Regions from separate parts of the Acinetobacter legionensis genome, predicted to be linked through region 1. Evidence: predicted binding sites of a transcription regulator. Region 1 holds the regulator's gene; the other holds the start of a gene.
What was found. The regulator PhoB, encoded in region 1, activates phosphate uptake and scavenging genes when phosphate is short. The targets are predictions, from matches to a motif close to TGTCATNAANCTGTCATAA.
Positions count from the first base shown of each region.

Region 2: AC2G3J_RS15750 (inorganic phosphate transporter) is a predicted target of PhoB. The motif match lies at 2,433-2,451, and genes of this name have one in related genera.

Region 1 covers NZ_CM169896.1:4,221,098-4,226,517, reverse strand. Annotated here, with positions in the region: gene AC2G3J_RS19395 (sulfurtransferase) at 1-752, shown strand, start outside; gene asd (archaetidylserine decarboxylase) at 749-1,600, shown strand; gene AC2G3J_RS19385 (hypothetical protein) at 1,793-2,224, opposite strand; gene phoR (phosphate regulon sensor histidine kinase PhoR) at 2,248-3,606, opposite strand; gene phoB (phosphate regulon transcriptional regulator PhoB) at 3,632-4,342, opposite strand; gene AC2G3J_RS19370 (TetR/AcrR family transcriptional regulator) at 4,616-5,290, opposite strand.
Region 2 covers NZ_CM169896.1:3,467,283-3,472,702, forward strand. Annotated here, with positions in the region: gene AC2G3J_RS15745 (capsule assembly Wzi family protein) at 1-564, opposite strand, end outside; gene AC2G3J_RS15750 (inorganic phosphate transporter) at 765-2,387, opposite strand; gene metH (methionine synthase) at 3,127-5,420, shown strand, end outside.

The DNA of each region.
Region 1 (5,420 bases):
GTAGCTCTGTGTATGATCAATTACATATTCCACATGCATTGCATGTTAAACCGCAACTGCTGGTGCGACAGGAAGAACAAGCTTCAGGGTTATTGCCTGATGAGGATGGTTTAAAAGCGCTGATTGGCTATTTGAACATCTCTCCAGAACATCATGTCGTGGTCTATGATGATGAAGGTGGTGCTTGGGCTGGGCGTTTGATCTGGAATTTACATTGCCTTGGTTTTTATAATACCAGCTTACTCAATGGTGGAATTCATGCGTGGCTAGCAGCAGGCTATCCGACTTCGGCGGAAGCGGAAAGCTTTAGCAAAGTTGAAGCCTTGGTTACGGTCAATTTACAACATCTTGATCAGCACCGGATTGAATATGCTCAATTGTTGCAAAAGGTTGAGCAGCAAGCGATTCAAGTTTGGGATTGTCGAACTTCAGAAGAGTATACGGGACAGCGGTTGGCAGCGCGACGCGGCGGTCACATTCCAAATGCACAACATTTTGAATGGAGTACTGCAATTAATCGTCAAAATCATTTAAAATTGCATCCTCTTGAACGCACGCAACAACGTCTAGAACAATTAGGCTTTCAATTTGACCAGCCTGTGGTGGTGTACTGTCAGTCACATCATCGTTCTGGTTTGGCTTATATCTTGGGGCGGTTATTGAATTGGAATATTCAAGCCTATGATGGTGCGTGGAGCGAGTGGGGCAATCGCCTCGATAGTCCAATTATTACTGGAGAATCACCTGCGTGAGTCTTACATCAGCGTTAAAAAAACAAATTTTTATCCAAGCACAAAAAGTCATTCCACAACAACAACTCAGTCGAGTTGTTGGTAAAGTTGCAGCCAGTGAAAATCCAATTGTTAAAAATATAGCGATTCAAGCATTTAAAGCCCAGTATGGGATAGACCTTTCTATTGCTGAGCAAAGTGATGCTTTAAAATATAAATCATTCAATGAATTTTTTACCCGTGCTTTAAAAGATGGTGTGCGAGAGATAGATGTAGATCAGACCAGTATTGTCTCTCCAGCAGATGGTGCAATTTCTCAGTTGGGTAAAATTAAAGATGGTGATGTATTTCAGGCCAAAGGCCAAAGTTTTTCTGTAGACAAACTGATTGGCGACCCACAATTGGCTACACCATTTATCAATGGTGAATTTGCCACGGTTTATTTATCACCACGTGATTATCACCGTGTTCATATGCCATTTGCAGGAACGTTGACAGAAACTTTGTATATCCCCGGTGAATTATTTTCTGTAAACCAAACTACAGCAGAGAATATTCCAGGTTTATTTGCGCGTAATGAGCGTATGGTATGTTTGTTTGATACCGAATTAGGACGTATGGCCGTTGTTCTAGTGGGGGCAATGATTGTTGCAGGAATTGAAACTGTGGCAACTGGTAAAGTAAAACCAACAGGGCGTTTAGAGTTAAACCAGCACGATTTGGCCTTAGAAAAGGGTGCTGAGCTTGGACGTTTTTATTTAGGTTCAACCGCAGTTATATTGTTTGAACAGAATAAAATTACTTGGGATGAACAGTTTAAAGCTAATTCTATTGTAGTGATGGGTGAAGCTTTAGGGCATACCGTTTAATTTGCTTATTCTATCATGAGGTGTACTTTCTGTTGTAGAGAGTCACCGAGTCTAAAGCCTTATAGCATCTTAAATAAGTGCATGAATATAACGATATAATGAAGAATTTCTTAGAAAATTAATGTAAGAATTCCGGTATAAGTCGCAATTTAAAGAGCCCGTTATATAAATTGGTTTTATTTTTAGAATAAATCAAAGATGATAGGCATTGAAATAAGACAGCTTTAAAGCGTGTGCATCTGCTAATGCATTGTGTGGATTTTCAGAGGCAACATGGGTTTCGATTGGATCCTGCATCCATAACTGCATGGTGAGCGGAGGTGTTTGGATACATTTCCCAGCTGAAAGCATAAGACTACGGGTAAATAAGGCAAAGTCTTCAGGCCAATCTGCCACAATTTCAAGACTTGTATATCGAGATAAATGAATCTGTAAGCGACTTTGAAATTGCGCTAAGGGAATCGGTTTTCGATTTAAACGAGGCATGACATGGTCTTTAACCCAAGTAATTGGGTCTAAGCATTCTAAAACTTCATAAAAATGCTGATTATTCTCGTCAACCAATGCCAGTGAAATTAATTCACCGCCAAAGCCATTAAATTCACAATCTAAAAATAGTTTCATTAGAATTAATCAAAAAACAAATATTAACCTGCAAAATCAAGGCGCTCTTTGGGAAAAACCACTCTAAAAATAGACCCTTGATTTTCTTTAGAATCAATTTCTAAGTAAGCATTATGTTGCATTAAAACATGCTTCACAATAGCTAGCCCTAAACCTGTTCCACCCGTTTGACGGCTTCGTGCACTGTCTACGCGATAAAAGCGTTCAGTTAAACGTGGAATATGTTTTGGGTCAATCCCGATCCCGGTATCTTCAACGGTAAAATAACCATGTTCACTGTCATCATGCCAGCCGATTGTAACGGTGCCACCTTTTGGAGTGTATTTAATCGCATTGGTAATTAAATTACTAAACGCACTGGCAAGTTCTGCATCGGAACCAATCAGGTCACAATGGCTGTCGATATCTAAGTTTAAAGTATGTCCGTAATCAACATTGTAGGCTTGTGCATCATCAAAAAGCTGATTCATCAAATTCGGCATATCGATGATTTGATTTTTTGCGACTTGTTTATTACCTTCCAAACGTGAAAGCAAGAGTAAGTCATTGACCAACGCATTCATACGACGTGTTTGCGATTGCATCTGTTCAAATGCTCGTTTCCAGCGCGGATTTAAATCCTCTTGGTCGGTAAATGTTTCGATATAACCACTGAGTACAGTGAGTGGTGTACGCAGTTCATGTGAAATATTGTCGACAAAGTCTTTGCGCATCTGTTCTAGATTATGTACACGTGTCACATCGTAAGCGACGAGCAAACGGCTTTCACTGCCAAAACGTGTGAGTTTAATCTGTACATAATGCTCTTCATAAACAGAAGATTTTATTTTAATGCCATCTGGAGATTGGTCGATATTATTAAAATATTCAATAAAGCTCGGCTGGCGGATAATGGTCAAGATATTACGCCCACGATCTAGAGGTTGAATGCCCAACAGTCTTTCTGCCGCAGGATTCCACCATTCAATCTGATGTAATTCATCCGTTAAAACAACAGCTTCGGCCAAAGCAATCAGTGAAGATTGGGCACGGTCAATCAAGCCGACCATTTCAGCCTGAACCACACGTTCTTGGCGTTGTGCGCGATAAACATTAAACAATAGCGCTCCCCAAATACCCTCTAAATTGGGCGGAGAATCGTAAGGACGATTCGAAATCCATTCATTCACCAAGTATAAAGAGCGTAATTGAAATAGGAAAAAAACCGCAAAACCGATGGAAATAGTAATCCAAAAATACCCTATCCCTAAACCAATAAATCCACCAATGATGAGTAAAAAACCAAGCAGGCGTAAATCTTGTTTTGCAAATTCCCACAAGCTACTGTAACGAAATTTTTTATGTTCTCGCGCAAGATCTGGGACGGGGTAGGGTTCATACATAGAAAATTATTTACCTTGAGAATGCTTAACCTAAGGCAACATCTGCACGGGTAGAGAAACGATAACCCGTTCCACGTACAGTTTGTACGTAGCGATCGGCGCCATATGGTTCAAGCACTTTACGTAAGCGGCGGATGTGTACGTCAATCGTACGGTCTTCAATATACACGTTGCCACCCCAGACCTGATCGAGTAACTGGGCACGTGTATAAGCACGTTCAGGATGAGTCATAAAAAATGCCAATAATCGGTATTCTGTTGGACCCATTTCCAAAATATTATCACTAAAACTGACGCGTTGGCTCACTGGATCAAGAATTAATCCATTGGCATCAATGGTTTTTTCGCCACTCAGGGCATTGGCACGACGAAGTACTGCTTTGATACGAGAAACCAATTCACGAGTAGAGAATGGTTTGGTCATATAGTCATCTGCACCAGCATCAAGACCTTGAACTTTATGGTCTTCTTCACCGCGTGCTGTCAACATGATGACGGGAATTTCTGCCAAATTTTCATCACGTTTTAAGCGACGACATAAGTCTACACCGCTCACACCGCCAGGCATCATCCAATCGAGTAAAATCAAAGATGGTCGTTGGTCAACAATCATTTGATGGGCTTGTTTTGCATCTTCAGCTTGCAAGCATTGAAAGCCTGCCATATCCAATGAGGTATGAATCATTTCTCGAATCGGAAGTTCGTCATCGACGATTAATATATAGTCATCTTTCACAACGCAATATCCTATGTATGAACGGTGTACCGTCTTTTATTTATGACAGGCTTATTACAAAGATTAATTATGACAGTATCATTGCAAAAAGAAGATGTTGACGAATTTTTGCAAAAAAATGTGACAAATAATCGTCGATATGATGAATAATCCATGAAATTTTTAAATAAATCTTCCATTTTATGAAAAGAAATTTATTTAAATTGAAAATAAAAATGAGATATTTGACATTTTTATGACGATTTGATGACAAAAATATTTAAGCTAACAATCTTATTGAGATGAAAATGAATCAATCAGCGATACAAATACAATTTCACATGCTGAGACAATTTCTTCAAGCGATTGTTTAAATCCACCCATGACCCAGCGAACCGCAATTTGAGTCACATAGCCATTTAAACCTGTGGCAACCAAGGAAATTTCTTGTTCACTGCGTTCAATATGCGGCATCATTAGGGTAACAAAGGAGTGAATTAATCGGTCAAAACGGCCCATCGTTTCATGGATTGTGGCATGATTATGCAGTTCTTGAACCAGCATGGCGTCAATATAAATAATACGCGCCACACGTGGATCATTTTTTAACATGGTAAAGATTGCAGTTAAGCCACCACGGATCATATTTTTAGGATCAGGTGCTGCTTGCATGACCCCTTGCATCACGGTTTGTTGTAATTGTTCAATCAGTTGTAGAAAGATGACTTGGAACAGTTCTTCACTTTTTTTGAAGGACTCATAAAAATAACGTTCAGTCAGTTTCGCTTCATTACAAATATCTTTAACGGTGACAGAAAAAAAACCATGCGTGCCGTAGGCTTCAATCCCTGCTTCGATCAACTTTTCTCGACGTGCAAGTTTTCGCTCAGATAAGGACATACCCTTAAATTGACGTTCTTTGACTGCTTTATTTATAGTTTTCTTTTCAGTTGAAAGTGGTTCATTCATTGTAAAAAATTACTCGTGTCATATTTGATTGTCACAAAGAAGCGCTTATTTTAGCAATAAAAGCCATTGAAACCTATTCTAGAATTTTTGTATAAAAAAACATCGGTTAAATCACAATATAATATTGACA
Region 2 (5,420 bases), 750 kb from region 1:
ACGGCTGGCATCACCACGAATCAAACTACCATCATGTCCCGGCCCCCAATATGTTGGGATTTGACCCGCAATAACCCATTGATTCCATAACTTCCCAGCAATATATGAACCTTCCACATTGACATCTTGACCATTGTCAATTTGCGGATCTTTTTCACCATTGACACGAAGCTTTGCATCCCAATTCTCGCCACCCGCATTGAATTCTAATGAACCCACATATTGTGCTTTTGCACTATCCCCAAAAGCTTGAGGAATATTTTTTTGATCAGTTTCGGCAAATAAACCTAATTTTGCAGTTTGATTATCTGCTTTTAAGGCATTTTGAATTGAATCAATAACTTTTTGTTGAGTATTGTTTAAAACTTTTGCTTGAGATAAGGCACGTTGAATTTCATCCCCACTCATCGGCCAAGTCGATGTACTGATTTGTATCACACCTTGTTGATTTAACCAGTTCAAATCTGTGCGAAGATCTTCATTATTTAATACGATTCCCTGTGCAAATACAGGTAAAGACATTCCAAGTAATACAGCAGCACAAAGTGATTTTCTTAAATACATGCTCATTGTTCTCAAGTTTGATTTACAAACACACCTTAATTTTTTTATAAGTTTTTTTCAATGGTGAAATTGTGTTATTCATATTTTAAAATTCCATTATCCAAAAGAAAAAGAGTGCACCAAAGTGCACTCTTTTTCTTTTAAATTCAGATAATAACGATCATTCAATTTTTAAAAAATCGCCATCTCTAACTTTTAAATTAAAATACTTTTAAAAATAGCCAGAATAAACCACCTGATAAACAAATCGTTGCAGGTAAGGTAAAAATCCATGCAGAAAGAATCGTTTTGACTGTTGCAAAATTCAATCCAGTTTTATTGGCGACCATGGTTCCTGCAACCGCACTGTTGAGTACATGAGTCGTTGAAACGGGTAAACCAAAGCCATCTGCAGCAGCGATTGTCGACATTGCCACAAGCTCAGCAGACATCCCTTGACCGTAGGTCATATGATGTTTACCAATACGCTCGCCCACAGTAACCACAATACGTTTCCATCCCACCATTGTTCCTAAACCCAATGCCAATGCCACAGCAACTTTTACCCAGTTTGGAATATATTGGAGGAAAGAATCTAAGTTTTTGCGATACTCTTTTACCACTTTGCCTTGAGCTTCATCCATTTTTGGAAGTTGATCCGCTTTATCCAAGCGTTTAAAAGCCGTGGTGCTTAAGTACATATCATTACGTAATGAAGATACTTCAGCTTCTGGAATATCTTTGAGATCACCAAATTTACCAACACGCTCGCCCAAATGATCAGTCAAACTGGCCAATGCTGGAACAACTTCAGGATTCATTTCTTTGGTTTGGATAAATTTAGTGATGGTTACACGCGCTTGTTCATCTGGAATATCGGCATGCTGTGCATAAATTGCCGTCGCAGTTTGACCAGACAATTGTGAGAATGACTGTAAATGCTGTTGGTCTAATCCTCTATTCAACGAATAAGCCAAAGGCACAATACCAATCAAAATCAACATGATTAACCCCATACCTTTTTGACCATCATTTGAACCATGTGCAAAGCTCACACCTGTACAGGTGAAAATCAGAACCGCACGAATCAATGGTGGTGGTGGTTTATTGCCTTCAGGGGGTTGGAACAACTCAAGTTGCTTTTTAAATATTTTTTTAACAATCAAAAATACAATTGCTGCAAATGCAAAACCAATCAAAGGAGAAAACAGTAATGCTTTACCCACTTTAAGCACTTGATCCATGTCTACACCACTTGCACCCGTTGAAGCATGCAAAATGTAGTTCATGATGCCTACACCCAAAATTGAGCCAATCAAGGTGTGAGAGCTTGATGCCGGAATACCTAAGAACCAAGTGCCTAAATTCCACAGAATCGCCGCAATTAGCATGGCAAAAACCATAGCAAAACCAGCGCCACTGCCTACATTCATGATCAGTTCAACAGGAAGCAATGCAATAATTCCATACGCAACTGCACCACTGGCAACCATTACCCCAAGGAAGTTACAAAAGCCTGCCCACATGACTGCTACAGGCGCAGGCAATGCATTGGTATAAATCACGGTTGCTACAGCATTGGCTGTATCATGAAAACCATTTACAAACTCAAAACCCAAAGCGATAAACAACGCTGTCGCTAAAAGAATCACTGAGTAGAGGCTTAACGGTGGAACATGTGCTAAATCTGCACTAACTTGCACCCCAATGTAGATTAAGGTAGCAATGATAATCGTCAGAAACACCGGCATAAAAAATTTCGGTGTAGGGACGTGCACATTCGTCGATTGAACGGGTTTAGGTGACTGTGCAGAATCTGTGACGGGAGGTAAATTCGAATTCATGCAGAAAGTTAGCGAATATTAGAATGCGCTTATTGTTCAATTAAATTGTGACAATTATATGACAAATAGAGATCATATGAAGTGAAATTTATAATTATTTCACCTCAGTGTTTCGCTACATAAGCGACAAAATTAATATTTTTATTATTTATAATTAGTATCTTAAACTAATAAAACCAATATAACTTGAGCAAAATATTTTATTTTAATCTGAAATAATATTTGTAATATTTCAGATCAATTTGAACTATTTATCATTTGGTATTGCTATTTTTCATGAAATTTATGACAAATTGATGAAAAAACAAACATACTTTTAACTTTATTTTTACATATGTTCCAATAAATCCCGCTTACCTAATCCAAGCAAGTTTAACGCCAACAATTGCCCTACACTAAAAAAGTATCCTATATCTTCAACGAATCGTCTTAAATTAAATGTGCCAGACCAATAAATAGATCATCTGAACAATATCCCACACATTTTAAAAACCTTGCGCTAACACGCCGATCAATCATTTACTTTTCAATCGATACATAAAATGATTACGAACAAAACCTAGTATATTGTAAATACCAATGATATAAAAAGATCAAAAAAAACCTAACCCAATGATTTTTTATAATTTTACAGATCAAAAATCTACAATCAGGAAGTACATCAAGACTGGTACCTTGAAAGTCTACATTCTGATAACATATCGGCTATTTTTAAAATCCGATTTTATTGAGAGTTTTAATGTCCACGCTTACCACGTTAAAAGAGCTTCTTGCCCAACGCATCCTAATTATTGATGGTGCGATGGGAACTATGATCCAACGCCATAAACTGGAAGAAGTTGATTACCGTGGTGAGCGTTTTGCTGATTGGGCATCTGACTTAAAAGGTAACAATGACCTTTTAGTGTTAACTCAACCCCAAATTATTCAAGGCATCCATGAAGCTTACCTAGATGCTGGTGCTGACATTATTGAAACCAATAGCTTTAACGGTACACGTGTTTCAATGTCTGACTATCACATGGAAGATTTAGTCCATGAGATCAACTTTGAAGCAGCCCGACTTGCCAAAGCTGCTTGTGAAAAATACTCAACCCCTGACAAACCACGTTTTGTTGCTGGAGTATTGGGGCCTACATCACGTACCTGCTCGATCTCACCGAATGTAAATGATCCAGCGTTTCGCAACATTACCTTTGATGAACTCAAAGAAAATTATATTGAAGCCACACATGCTTTAATTGAAGGTGGTGCAGACATCCTTCTCATTGAAACTGTGTTTGATACTTTAAACTGTAAAGCAGCAATTTTTGCGGTAAAAGAAGTCTTTAAACAACTTGGCTGTGAATTACCGCTGATGATTTCAGGCACAATTACGGATGCTTCTGGTCGTACCTTAACAGGACAAACTGCAGAAGCATTTTGGAACTCTGTTCGTCACGGCGATTTATTGTCAATTGGATTTAACTGCGCCTTAGGTGCAGATGCCATGCGTCCACATGTCAAAACTGTATCAGATGTTGCGGATGTTTTTGTTTCAGCGCATCCAAACGCTGGCTTACCAAACGCATTTGGTGGCTATGATGAAACACCAGAAGAAACAGCTGCCTTCTTAAAAGAATTTGCTGAAAGTGGCTTAATCAATATCACTGGTGGATGTTGTGGTACCACACCTGACCATATTCGTGCCATTTATAATGCGGTTAAAGACATCCCACCGCGTAAAATTCCAGACATCAAACCTGCATGTCGCCTCAGTGGTTTAGAGCCATTTAATATTTATGACGACTCATTGTTTGTCAATGTTGGTGAACGTACCAATGTCACTGGTTCTAAAAAATTCCTCCGTTTAATCCGTGAAGAAAACTTTGCAGAAGCACTCGATGTTGCATTACAACAAGTAGTTTCAGGCGCACAAATCATTGACATCAATATGGATGAAGGAATGCTCGATTCGCAAAACGCGATGGTACATTTCTTAAATCTGGTTGCATCTGAGCCTGAAATCTCTAAAGTACCAATCATGATTGACTCCTCTAAATGGGAAATCATTGAAGCAGGTCTAAAATGTGTACAAGGTAAACCTGTTGTTAACTCCATTTCCTTAAAAGAAGGTTATGATGAGTTTGTCCATAAAGCACGTTTGTGTCGCCAATATGGTGCAGCTGTCATTGTGATGGCATTTGATGAAACAGGTCAGGCAGATACTGCCGCACGTAAACGTGAAATCTGTAAGCGCTCTTATGATGTGTTGGTCAATGAAGTTGGTTTTCCTGCGGAAGACATTATTTTTGATCCGAACGTTTTTGCTGTTGCAACGGGGATTGAAGAACACAATAACTATGCTGTGGACTTTATTGAAGCAACCGGCTGGATTAAACAAAACTTACCACATGCCATGATTTCTGGTGGTGTGTCTAACGTGTCGTTCTCTTTCCGTGGCAATGAACCTGTCCGTGAAGCCATTCACTCTGTATTCCTTTACTATGCCATCAAACAAGGCATGACCATGGGAATTGTCAATGCGGGTCAAATGGCCATCTATGATGATATTCCTAAGGAGCTGAAAGCCGCTGTTGAAGATGTCATTCTCAACCAGAATCAAGGTGACAGCGGTCAAGATGCAACAGAAAAATTGCTTGAAGTTGCTGAACAGTACCGTGGTCAAAGTGCTGCCCAAAAACAGGTTGAAAACCTTGAATGGCGTAATGAACCTGTTGAAAAGCGTCTTGAATATGCATTGGTCAAAGGGATTACCAGCTTTATCGATGAAGATACTGAAGAAGCCCGCTTAAAGTCCAAACGTCCACTTGATGTGATTGAAGGTCCATTGATGGACGGTATGAATGTGGTCGGTGACTTATTCGGCTCAGGTAAAATGTTCTTACCTCAAGTGGTTAAATCTGCACGGGTGATGAAACAAGCCGTAGCATGGTTAAACCCGTACATTGAAGCCGAAAAAACAGGCAGCCAATCCAAAGGTAAAGTGTTGATGGCGACTGTAAAAGGCGATGTACACGATATTGGTAAAAA